DNA from 4 places in the Sporolactobacillus sp. KGMB 08714 genome. Region 1 is predicted to be linked to each of the others. Evidence: riboswitches for the same ligand, from Rfam matches in the RefSeq annotation. Region 1 holds a riboswitch; each other region holds the start of a gene.

Region 1 (3,136 bases):
TAATTAAGAACATCGCTTCCGGTCTCGGTGCGAAAGGCACGCTCCATTACAGACGAATCGAACCGGCTACAGTCAACGACGAGAAGCTCGCCGGCTGGTCGCGCCCGATCGCAGAAGCTTCCGGATTGAAGGTGATTACACCGGACCCGTCGTTTGCCGGTGAAGACTTTGCCGAATACCGCCGGAAAATCCCCGGCGTCTTCTTCTTTATGGGCGTGTCCGGAAATTCCGGACTCCATCATCCGGATCTGATCATTGATGAAAAAGCCATTCTCCCGAGCGCAAAATTTTTTGCTAATCTTGCCGTTTCCATGCTGAAAAAAGTCGGCAATCTATAAAAAAGCAAAGCCAGAAGGCCATATTTAAAATTTTTGAGAAAGTCAGCCGAGGAGATAAAATACGATTCTGAAAAACCCATTTTCTTTCGCGATCGGGGTCCTGAAGATTCACCGCCGGCCAAGACCAGTCCCCTGCCCGGATGATCCAACCTTGCCGATAATCGTAATAATATAGATTTGCCGTCATCCCAAAAACGGATCGCCATGGGCCGATCCGTTTCAAAATAGAAAGCCGGATTAATTCTATATTCTGATAAACATCCGAAAAAATATCAGGCTGCAGGAGAAATGAGGAAGGCTCCACGCCATTTAATTGCAGCGCTTCTCGATTAAGTAAGATCGGATGTTTTAAATCTTCAAAAAAAAGCTTGAAAAAAACGTCCGTTTGTCGTACACTCATAAACAACCGAATAAATGGATCATTTATTTTCTTATCAAGAGAAGTCGAGGGACTGGCCCGATGACACTTCAGCAACCGTCGTAATATAAGCGACAAGGTGCTAATCCCAGCAGCTGCAGCCAAGCGGCTGAGGGATAAGAAGAGACCTGAGCATACAGCCTTCTTCTTCCCGGAGAAGGCTTTTTATTTTGCAATCAGGCAAAATGGCGCTTATTCAGTAGTACAGGCAGCGGACTTTCAGGCGGGTGCTGCTTGTACAGAGCCTCGAAAACCTGACGCGGGTCCTTCAGGACAGGCAGGAGAAGCGGGCAGCCGCGCGTAGGGACGGCCGGATGCCGCTGCGATCCTTCGCAACGGCCCCGATGCGCCTGATCGCTTCCTGCCAAATCCGCCGAAAAGCCGGTAATCGGCAGCAAACCGCTTTTTTTCGGATCCGGAGCCACGGGCACCGATCCGCAGCGGCCAGTGGAAAAAATCATCAACTTGGCAACTATGTTTCATTCATAGAAAAACACTTTTAGGGGGAAAAGAAATGACCGTTATCACAGCCAAAAAAGCACCTTTCAGATTCGACCAGGTAGGAAGCCTGCTAAGACCGGCGGCATTAAAATCCGCACGGGAAAAATTTGCGTCAGGAGAGATTAATCGGGCAGCATTGACCGAAACAGAAAATGAAGAGATTAGAAACATCGTGAACAGGCAAATCGATCTGGGACTGAAAGCCGTTACGGACGGCGAATTTCGCCGCAGCTGGTGGCATCTGGATTTTCTTGCCGGACTGAACGGCGTCGAGACGTACTCACAGAACAAAAGCTACAAGTTTAAAGGCGCTAAAACACGCGACACCAATGTCCGTTTTATCGACAAAGTTTCATATAATCCCGATCACCCGTTTTTTGCCGCCTTCAGCTTTCTGAAAAGCATCGTTCCGGAAGGAATCCTCGCAAAGCAGACAATCCCCAGCCCGACGCTCTATTTCCGCGATCATCGCGATGATGAGGCAGTCAATTTTTATCATTCCCGCGCAGACTTTCTGAACGATCTGGCAGCCGCATACCGGGAGACAATCCAACATTTTTACGATTTGGGCTGTCGTTATTTACAGCTTGACGATACAACCTGGGCTTTTCTGATCAACCAGATCATCCGTGCGAAAGATGCTGGTGAGAAAGCGAAATATGAACAATTGTCAGAGGACGCCGTGACCGTGATCAACGAGGCGCTGAAAGGCCGGCCGGAAGATCTGACGATTACCACCCATATCTGCCGCGGCAACTTCCGCTCGACCTTCTTGTTCTCGGGCGGTTACGGTCCTGTGGCAGAATATCTGTCCCGGCTTCATGTCGACGGTTACTTTCTGGAATACGATAATGAACGTTCCGGAGACTTTTCACCGCTCAGGGAAATTTTTGCCGGGAAATCGGGCAAGAAAATAGTGCTGGGCCTCGTCACTTCAAAATTTCCGGAACTTGAATCTGAGGCGCTGCTGAAAAAGCGCATTAAGGAAGCAACAGAATATGTCCCGCTGGACAATCTCTGTCTGTCGACACAATGCGGTTTTGCCTCGACTGAAGAGGGAAATCAATTAACCGAAGCACAGCAGTGGGCCAAGTTAAAGCTGGTCGTCGATACCGCAAAGAACGTCTGGGCGGAAGCAGATTGACTCATTTGCCGTCACTAACAAAAGCCTGATCGAACCCTTTTCGTTTATAGAAACAGCATTTTTCAACATAAATTTTTATTTGCAAAAAAATTGATCACTGAACAAACAAGTCCTTTACCGAGAGCGAATGTTGATGCGCAACAGTACCGGACTATGCATCAAATCGATCAAAATAAAATGATAGGAATAAAATAAAGAGATGGAAGAATATAAAATGGAGGAATTTCTAGTCGTGTTGACTTCAGCCGGGTTCAATTTGAATTTCGGCGCGACTCTGGCCCGATTCGGCGCAACATTTTGGCGATTCGGTGCGACCTAGACCTGTTTCGGTGCGACTGCCCAGATTCGGCGCGACTCTGGCCTGATTCGGTGCGACTTACTGAAGATTTGGTGCGACATTCCAGTGATTCGGTGCAACATTTTGGCGATTCGGTGCGACCTAGACCTGTTTCGGTGCGACTGCCCAGATTCGGCGCAACTCTGGCCTGATTCGGTGCGACTTACTGAAGATTTGGTGCGACATTCCAGTGATTCGGTGCGACCTAGACCTGTTTCGGTGCGACTCTGGCCTGATTCGGTGCGACTGCCCGGCGTTTCGGCATGGGTGCGCAGATTCTTTTTATCGCGTGGCAGCTCATTTTTATGACAGGAGACTTTTTTCATCAAATCTGTGCACCGGTCATGGAATGACTGCTTATTTTAATGAAAGACTGCTGATTCGTGCCTTTACGCGTA
Region 2 (3,136 bases), on a different contig from region 1:
CGCTCATGCAGTGCAGTGGGCGAGCAAAATGACATAGACATAACCCGTTGCTTTTCATCCGCGATCTCACAGTATGGAAAGATTCATCATATGAACAGGTGACCAAGCAAAGTCCGCCGCTTTCTGCCGAAACAGTGTTACAAGCTGAAAATCCTCCATTAAAAAACGATATTTCCACATGCCCGATCTGGCAAAATGTATGAGTGTCATTCGATAAACAGGGATCTATTTTCTGCCAATTTATCTGTCATCTTCAAAGCTGACTTGCCGAAAGGACAGTCTTGTAAAAGAGAAGAAGTATAACCTATATAGTGAAGCTGTTCAAATGGTGAATGGTACCCACTCCTGTTGTTACTGAACCGGTTCAGTTTTCTGGGCTAGTTTTTCAAAAATGGCTGTGACAAAATCAATGCCTTTATCATAATCACTTAAGTGAATATGCTCATTCGGTGAATGGGCTCCCGAACCCGGATCGCTGACACCAAAGGACATCAGGGGTGCATGAAGATAATGATGAAACAGATACATCGGCCCCGTTCCTGAACTTGTCGGCACCAATTGTAACTGATCTGCTCCGCCATAGACATCTGCCGCCACCTTGAGTACATCCTGAACAATGGGCGCGTCCAGATCGGAACGGTAGCTTTTTTCTCCCATCAGGTATTCTACTTTTACATCAGTGAATCCCCGTTTAATTAGGTACTTCTGCACCTTTTCCTGAATATCGGCAGGGTCCTGGTGCGGTACCAGCCGGCAATCAATCTTTGCCCTGGCTGTATGCGGAAGAACCGTTTTAACGCTTTCACCCTCATAGCCGCTGGTCAGCCCGGCGATATTGATCGTCGGTTCAAAAGCATAAGCTTCCTTAATATTCTCAAATAAGAAGGGCCGCGTCAGTCCATGCAATGTTTTTATCGCATTCTTATCCAGGTTCATCTTGTTAATGAGGTCTCTGGCTCGCTGCGACGGCTGCTCAACGTCATCATAAAATCCATCAACCAGAATTTTTCCTGTTTCAACATCCCGCAGAGTCGATAATGCCTGGGCAAGGCGCCACCCCGGTCCTTCAATGTAAGCTGCTGAAGATGAATGAATATCGTCTTTTCCGGTTCTGGCCACTAGGTCAAAGCAGCTGATGCCCTTGTTCCCGCCTGTAATTTCCAGTTTCCCTTCAGCCGTCTTCGATCCGCCTTCCCAGACAACGAGGTCTGCCTGGAAAAGATCGGCATATTTTTTTAAATAATCCTCCAGATTCCGACTGGCAATTTCTTCTGCGCCTTCCACAAAAAACTTAACCCGGCAGGGAAAGTCTCCATGCTCGTGCTCATAAATCTTCAAGGCGGTGAGCCGCACGATCAGTTCACCTTTGCAGTCTGAAACACCGCGTCCAATCAGCCTGCCTTCAGTCTCAGTCAATGTAAACGGATCAGAGTTCCATTCATCGAGCGGCTCAGGCGGCTGAACATCATAGTGATTATAAAATAAAAGAGTTGTCTTGTTTTTTTCCGGATCGCTTGACTGAAAGTCGGCATACACCAACGGATATTTATAATCTGTGAGTGTTTCGGAATGCCCGCCGGCCGTTCTGAATAATCCGGTCAGAAAATCCGCTGTTTCCTTAATGGACGTATTTTGAGCCGATACAGATGGAAATGCGATGTAATCGGCCAGATATTTTTTGTATCGTTCAACAATCTCATCTCTTTCACTCATGACTTTACCCTCTTTTAATATTTTTTGTGTTGCCTGTTTGCAATTGCCGTGTCTGAAAATGGTCTTTCATTATGTATAGCGCCCACCTTAATCGATTTGACATCTGCATCTTTTTACAAATAATTACAATAATAAATAAAAATGCCGTTTTCTGTAAAAAGAAAACAGCAAGCATCTCCGACTCGTACGCCTGTTTTCTCATCTTTACAGATAAATCTGCTTGAATTAACACCATACACGGGATACTACTGTCCGTGCTGGTTGTCGGGTTTCATAGGGCAAGTCCCTCCGCCGCTCTGGATAAGAAATTCTCAGCACTCATTCAATTGTTGATTTAATCATAGGAAATTCGATTTGGATTGTCAATGCTAAATCATATTATTTTTATGTGTTTTTAATGATAAATGGCAATTTAACTCTGACCTCCGGATAGCCGGTCAGAAAAATCCTTGAAAGGACGCATCATTCGGCGACTCTGCGAAAATGAAATTAAAGCCTTCAAAATCTATGCCATGGCGGACGCAATGAAAAGAAAAGGGAGGAGACAGCCTTCTCTCTTTTCTTCTGATAATTATACTCTATCCGCACTCTTGATAATTCCCATCTCAAATAAAAGAAGCCGCCGTGTTTTTTTTTACTGAACGTGAGCAGGCTGGATCCACTTAGAGCGACTGATCGGATAGGACTCCTTTGCCGTCATCACTTGTTCCTGTTTTCTTCGGCAGGAACGGCCACCAGTTCCCACGGCCGAAGAATTTGACCATGACCGGAACAAAAAGCGGAATGATAATGACGGCGTAGAGAATCAAACCAATAATGACAACAGTAGAAATCTCGACAAGCGATAGCATTCCGGACGGCATCATGGCAGCGAAAGTTCCACTCAGGATGATAACCGCCGAAAAAATGACACTGCCCATATGCCAGAGGGTCAGGAGCATCCGTTCTTTAATCTCCATCTTCATATATTCATTGAATCGTGTCATGACAAAAATCGAGTAGTCAATTCCTAAGGAGATAAGGACAATAAAGCCGAAAAATTGCGTCTCCCATGTTAAACCGGCGTAGTGACCCAGTCTGGTAAAAATCAGCTCTGCGAACCCCATCGATGAAAAATAAGTCAGCAGCAGCGAAGCCATCAGGTAAATCGGCATGCTGAACGAACGTAAGACGATAGTAAGGGCAATAAAGACGCCGATAATGACATAAGTGACAGCCCTTTGATAGTCGGAACTCGAAAGCTGCCTCAAATCATTGTTAAAGCTGGCCGTCCCGCTGATGCCGATGCGGGCATTCTCCAACTTTGTCCCTTTCAGAACAGAGGGAAGTTCGTCTTTCAATTGTTTGAAATGAGCGATGCCTTCATTTGAGTAAGGATCATCCTTCATCTTCACCTGAATCTTGGTTATCTTCCCATTGCCGC
Region 3 (3,136 bases), on a different contig from region 1:
CCACTTTGAAGAAAACAAAGCTTACAAGAGATTCAATTTATATTTCTGCGATTTAATTGCTTCATCAAATATCGATCGGACCAGCCAAAGTGAATGGATTCATATTCAGATCCGGCCTGCTGCTGTTTCCCTGAATTTGGCCCTATGTCTATCGACAGGGACAATTATTTTACCAAATATGCATCTTTAAAATCAAGACTCGGTCCACTGCTATAAAAGTTGACATTTTTTAGTTTTACATTCTGTAAAAGCGAACTGCTTTGAAAGTAGACTGGAATAACTCCATAATCTTTCAATATAATGTTCTGTGACTTCAAAAGGTCGGTCCATCTTTTTTCAGGATTATTCGCATCTGTAACATCTGCAGCTTTCACTGCATCATCATACGTTTTGCTGGCATATTTTCCCCAGTTATTACCGGAATCAGAAACAAACAGTTTTAACAGACTGGAAGCATCAGGATAATCGGCCCCCCAGGTCAATAAAGCGAGATCATAATTTCCGCTTGTCGCTTTATTTATGAAAACAGATACTGGATTGACACTAATGTTCACCTTTATTCCCTTTAGGTTACTTTGCACAGCATTCTGGTAATTTTCTGATACAGTTCTCATTCTATCGGAGTCAAATGTTACCAGATTAATAGTCAGTGAACTAATATGCAGCTCCTTTTTAACCTGATCCCAGAGCTTTTTGGCTTTTGCAATATTTGTTGGCAAATGATTACCGGATACATTGGCAAAATCCTGCTTTGTATTAGGTTCAAAGTACAGACCATTCGGAACGATACCCGTCGCCGGTTTAGAACCATCGCCTATAATGTTATTTGCTAATTGTTTTCGATCAATAACCAGAGAAAGTGCTTCTCTTAATTTCTCATTTTTATATACTTTACGTGATAGATTCGGTGTTATATAAGCTAGTGTTGGAGCATTCTTTGAAATAAATCCTGGATCAGAAGCCTCCTGACGGGCATATTCTCCGGATATAGCTACTTGATCCAGCTTGCCTTCTTTATAAAGATTAATCGCGGTATTTGTATCCTTGAGCACTTCAACATTGATTTTATTCAATTTCACCGATTTTTTATTCCAATAGTTCGAGTTTTTTTCATAAGTCCAATTGCCACCAATTCCGGGACCTTTAAAACCCGTTAGAATAAATGGACCATTGTATATCGCATTATTACTATTTGAGCCAAAATTCTTTCCTTTACTATTTACATACTTCTCATTTAACGGATAATAGACCGGGTTTGCTAAGATTGACGAGAAATAGGGAGTTGCGTGATTCAGCGTAATCGAAATTGTATCATCGTTAATTGCTTTTGCTCCCAGTGTTGAAGCGGTTTTTTTACCTGCAATAATCTGATCTGCATTCTTGATAAACGTATAGAATGTTTGGTTCTCGGCCGCATTCTTAGAAGTAATAGCTCGCTTCCATGCGAAAATGTAATCGTTAGCCGTTACTTTATCACCATTTGACCATCTTGATTTTTTGTTTAGTTTTATTATATAAGTTGTACCATCCTTGCTGATTTCAGGGAGAGCTGCCGCTCCTTCAGGAATGGGCTTGTTGTTCTTATCAAGACGGTAGAGTCCTTCATAGATATTATTAATTGCTTCTTGGCTGTTAGAGTCCACTGCATTCGACGGATCAATACTGTTTAACTCCTGACTATCTGCGATCGTGATTTCTTGCGTATCACTTAAACCTTGTTTTTCGGAATTGCTGCTGCTTTGACTATTTGAACTACATCCGGATAATAACAGAACTACGACTGCTGTTAAGAGTATTTGCGTTACTCTTCTGTTCTTCATCTCTTTGCTCACTCCTAATGGATAACAGTTAAACACGCCACCAAATTTTAACCAAAATAAAAACAAGCCAGAGAAGAGTGACTTGCCATTATCTCTTCTCATCTTTTGAGCACAATAACGATGTACTCCTGGAATTGACACCATACACAACACGTGCTGGTTGTCGGGCTTCATAGGGCCAGTCCCTCCGCCGCTCTGGATAAGAATATATTTGTTATTTAATTGTAGTAAACTGTGTCTACTAACTATTACCGAGCATATTCCGGAACTTTGCTACTCTGATCATTGTCTAATATTATAATCCATACTTATCCCATGTCAATACCATATCTTTAAATTCGGCATCAATAACACTCTTGGTTTAACCAGTTTTGATTTTGCTTTCTTATGTGACTTATCGTATCGAAATAGCTTGTGGAATCGCATCTGTTTATCTAAGTATATGAACGTTATCGTAATTTACCCGAAGCAAGTCTGTTAGTCGAATGTACTGTTTCAAGCTTGCTGATTGGACTCTTCTATTTTATAACAGTTGATTTTAAGTCTATAAAGGGCTATGTGAGACTGCGCTATTATTTGGCTTTTATGCTTATTTTCATCGTCATCATGATTTCAAGTTTGTTTGTTAATCCCGTCAACATCGGTCTTGGAGATAGGTTCAATAACAATCTGCCATCAACGGTACAGAGTAAAAAAACAAGATCCGAATGCCCGTTGGATCGCATTGACGGTTCATCCATGGGTTCTTATCTCTATGCCCTTGGAATTAAGGATCTGGACGGAACCGATTATTATCCGGATATGAAAAAATAGAAGCTGATCGATCCAGACGGCAAATACTCGTTAATCTGAATGTTAATAATTTAAGAAAACTGAAGGTCGGATTATATATTGACCGCGCACAGACTGAAGACTTATACTCATGTAGACCTGCGTTTTCATCATCTGACTTCAAAACCGGCCGATGTATATTTTATCTATCGGGCCGGGCATTGGCAACTCGGCAGCTTCCTGAAAAATTCAGAACTGTTCAACGGTTATTTTCACGGAACAGGCTGGGGAGGGATCGCGGAAATTAAATATCTTCCGGCATGCAGAAAAAAAGAGTCGATCTGCGGAATGGGCCGAAGGGCAGAGATTGACAAAAAATGCTTTGAAAAAGACAAGATAGAGATTATATATAGAAAATCATAATGAAGTGTTTGGAATTTTTTGTAAAAGGCGGGCTTAAAATTGCGATTAAGGAGATATTGTACGCCCAAGGCGCTCTTTGTAAGTTATCTTCTGCTGGTACTTATTTTCAGGATCTTTATGGT
Region 4 (3,136 bases), on a different contig from region 1:
CTGCCTGATAAAAAAAGCCCTCCGGAACTTTGGCGGTTCCGGAGGGCTCTCTTATTCTGAACAATCCCCCATGTTTTTGAGACGGCTTTATTCTCTTTGATTACTTGCTGCCTACCGTTGCAGGGATTTTAGCCAGCGCCTGGTCGAGATCGTAAATAATGTCGTCAATCGTTTCAATGCCGATGGAAAGACGAATCAGATCCGGCGTAATTCCCGCTTTAGCCTGTGCCTCTTCATTCAGTTCGGCATGTGTCGTGCTGGCCGGGTGGATAATCAGCGATTTTGCATCGCCGACATTGGCGAGGAGGGAGAACAGTTTCACGTTATTGATCAGTGTTTTGCCGGCTTCCAGGCCGCCCTTGACGCCGAACGTGAAGATGGAGCCGGGACCCTTCGGAAAATATTTTTTCGAAAGCTCACGATATGGGCTGTCTTCGAGTTCCGGATAATTGACCCATGTGACCTTCGGATGGTTTTTCAGGAACTTGACGACTTTGCGTGCGTTCTCAACGTGGCGTTCTACGCGGACGGACAGGGATTCCAGTCCCTGCAGGAAGTAGAAGGCACTTTGCGGAGCGAGGGTTGCGCCCGTGTTGCGCAGCAGCTGAACGCGCGCTTTTGTTGCGAAGGAGGCAGGGGCCAGATCAGCGTAGACGAGGCCGCCATAGCTTTCGTCAGGTGTCGTAAAATCGGGGAATTTGCCGCTTGCCGCCCAGTCGAATTTTCCTCCGTCAACCAGTACGCCGCCGATCGTTGTACCGTGACCGCCGATGAACTTTGTCGCGGAATGGACCACCACGTCGGCGCCCCAATCGATCGGCCGGTTCAGGTACGGTGTGCCGAACGTATTGTCGATGATCAGCGGAATCCCGTTTTCATGAGCGATTTTGGCAATGGCTTCGGTATCAAACACGTTGATTTTCGGATTGCCCAGCGTCTCGCCGTAAAGTGCTTTAGTACGGTCATTGATTGCCTTCCGGAAGTTTTCCGGATCATCCTGATCAACGAAAATGACATCAATGCCCAGTTTCCTGAGTGTCACATTGAACAATTCATAGGTCCCGCCGTAGAGCGCCTCGGCGGAAACGATATTGTCGCCGGCGTTTGCGACATTCAAAATGGAATATAGAATGGCTGCAAGCCCCGAAGAGGTGGCCAGCGCTGCCGATCCGCCTTCCAGTTCGGCGACCCGTTTTTCAAAGACATCTTCAGTCGGATTCATGATCCGGCCGTAAACGTTGCCCGGCTTTTTCAGCTGAAAAAAATCCGCCGCCTGATCGGCGTCTTTGAAAACATAAGAGGTTGTCTGATAAATCGGCACAGCGCGCGACTGTGTCGTTAGATCTGGAACCTGCCCCGCGTGAACCTGCAATGTTTCGAAACCATAATGCCTTTCTTCTTCAGCCATTTCGATCTCTCCCTATACCCTTAATTTTTAATTAAATAAAATCTTAGATCGGAAAGAGTTACAGATTGGAAAGAGCTGCACGTGAAAAGGCTGCTTTCCTGGAGAAAAAAAGGAAAGCAGCCTTTTAGCCGATTCTTTTCTTATCTGCCAGAATTTAATCTGCTGGAATTAACACCATACACACTCAGACGTGCTGGTTGTCGGGCTTCGCAGGGCCAGTCCCTCCGCCACTCTTGATAAGATTTATTTAATTGTGATAATTCTAACGCCTTGATTTGTTTTTGTCAATATTTAAATACAAGTATTTTAATATATTTAATCGAATTTAACATTGCCCGGTCGGAAAACACATCGCTGATGAAATTCCTGCTTCCGCCGGCCGGCTGCGGATATCGGCAATCAAAAGGCACCTAAAATCTTTTGTATTTATAAACGATGAAACCCCACGGATTGGATACCATGATCTTTAAGCGATTAGCCTTCATCAATTTTGGCGTGTAATATTTTTTTTGTACTAAAAGCAAGGCCTTGTCTGTCCGTAAAAATTCATTGAAATTTCCTTTGTTTGCATGCAGGTCGCGGATCAGCTCCCCCTCTAAAACCGCATTCTGCGGCCATACTTTTTTTCTGTTGTAGTAAAACAGACTGTCGCCTTTAATCCCGTCCACTCCGCGCAGTTTCTGAATCAGCTCCAGCTGCACGCTGGGATGGATATGGGTTAGGTAGTTGTTAATTTTCAGTTCATAGGAAACGGAAACAAGCAGTACGGAAGCCAGCAGAAAGATTTTCAGCATCCATCTTCCGCTCTGCAAAAGCCGGGCGGAGAAAATGGCGATCACGATGGACAGCGCAGGATAAATCGGGAGAATATACCATCTTATTTTTGTTTTTACCAGGCTGAAGAAGATTAAAGGCACAATAATCCATGCGATCATTCCGATCCAGTAGGCCCGTTCTTCGGGTTTCAGCTTTCTGATTGATTGAAAAGAAAATCGTTTGCTTAGAAAAACGAGGATCAGTCCGTACAGGACGGCAAGCCAATAAATAAAAAAATGGGAAATGATTCCGGCGTAATAGAGCCAGCCCCCGATGTGCCCTTCAATTGTCCTCGTGGATCGGGTCAGCAAGTCGTAGGTGACCATCCCTTTGAAGAAAGCCAGGCCGTCATATTGATATCGGAAGACGGCCCAGACCATGATCGGCGCAAACATGCTCAATGCCAGCAGAAACCAGTTTTTAAATGAAAACGATTTATATTTACCTGAAAAAATCAGATAAATTCCGATAATGGCTGCGATGTTAAACGAATGCCAGCTTTTTGTTAAAAAAGCAAGCGAAAAACCCAGTCCCGAAACATAGATCCATCTGTTGTTTTTCCCTGAAAGCAGCAGAGCCAGAATCGCCGCCGTGAACAGAAAAACGTAAAGAGAATCCGGGTCTCCGGTTCGGGCACTGTGGTTTGTTAAGAACTGGATGCACGTGATCAGAACGAGCGCGGATATAGCCGAGGCAAGTTTTCCGTGCTTTTTCAATGTGAAGGCGGCCACCATAACAATTGTCAGAAGGGCGCAGACAGCGGAGGCGAGCCGCAGCCCCAGAGCGTTAAAACCGGCGATTTTATAGCCGAGCATGATGCTCCAGAAGCTGAGCGGCGGTTTCAGATTCCAATAGTCCGTGTGGTGCATATATGTATTGACAAGATAATTGCCGCTCTGCAGCATTTCATAT

What was found. A riboswitch is a leader RNA that binds a small molecule or an ion and turns the genes downstream of it on or off. The one in region 1 is predicted to bind S-adenosylmethionine.
Region 2: linked by a shared signal. The riboswitch ahead of Q6A92_RS14490 (M20/M25/M40 family metallo-hydrolase) and the one ahead of Q6A92_RS02860 (vitamin B12 independent methionine synthase) in region 1 are both predicted to bind S-adenosylmethionine.
Region 3: linked by a shared signal. The riboswitch ahead of Q6A92_RS09250 (peptide ABC transporter substrate-binding protein) and the one ahead of Q6A92_RS02860 (vitamin B12 independent methionine synthase) in region 1 are both predicted to bind S-adenosylmethionine.
Region 4: linked by a shared signal. The riboswitch ahead of Q6A92_RS10365 (O-acetylhomoserine aminocarboxypropyltransferase/cysteine synthase family protein) and the one ahead of Q6A92_RS02860 (vitamin B12 independent methionine synthase) in region 1 are both predicted to bind S-adenosylmethionine.

What each region holds. Positions count from the first base shown of each region.
Region 1 is NZ_JAUUBW010000004.1:53,016-56,151, forward strand. Features, by position in the region: gene Q6A92_RS02850 (amidohydrolase) at 1-338, shown strand, start outside; SAM riboswitch class I at 767-879, shown strand; gene Q6A92_RS02855 (hypothetical protein) at 933-1,181, opposite strand; gene Q6A92_RS02860 (vitamin B12 independent methionine synthase) at 1,271-2,401, shown strand.
Region 2 is NZ_JAUUBW010000034.1:73,228-76,363, reverse strand. Features, by position in the region: gene Q6A92_RS14490 (M20/M25/M40 family metallo-hydrolase) at 352-1,713, opposite strand; SAM riboswitch class I at 1,909-2,020, opposite strand; gene Q6A92_RS14485 (MMPL family transporter) at 2,376-3,136, opposite strand, start outside.
Region 3 is NZ_JAUUBW010000017.1:31,185-34,320, forward strand. Features, by position in the region: gene Q6A92_RS09250 (peptide ABC transporter substrate-binding protein) at 165-1,820, opposite strand; SAM riboswitch class I at 1,916-2,026, opposite strand; gene Q6A92_RS09255 (hypothetical protein) at 2,379-2,633, shown strand; gene Q6A92_RS09260 (hypothetical protein) at 3,054-3,136, shown strand, end outside.
Region 4 is NZ_JAUUBW010000021.1:16,565-19,700, reverse strand. Features, by position in the region: gene Q6A92_RS10365 (O-acetylhomoserine aminocarboxypropyltransferase/cysteine synthase family protein) at 101-1,408, opposite strand; SAM riboswitch class I at 1,546-1,651, opposite strand; gene Q6A92_RS10360 (ArnT family glycosyltransferase) at 1,819-3,136, opposite strand, start outside.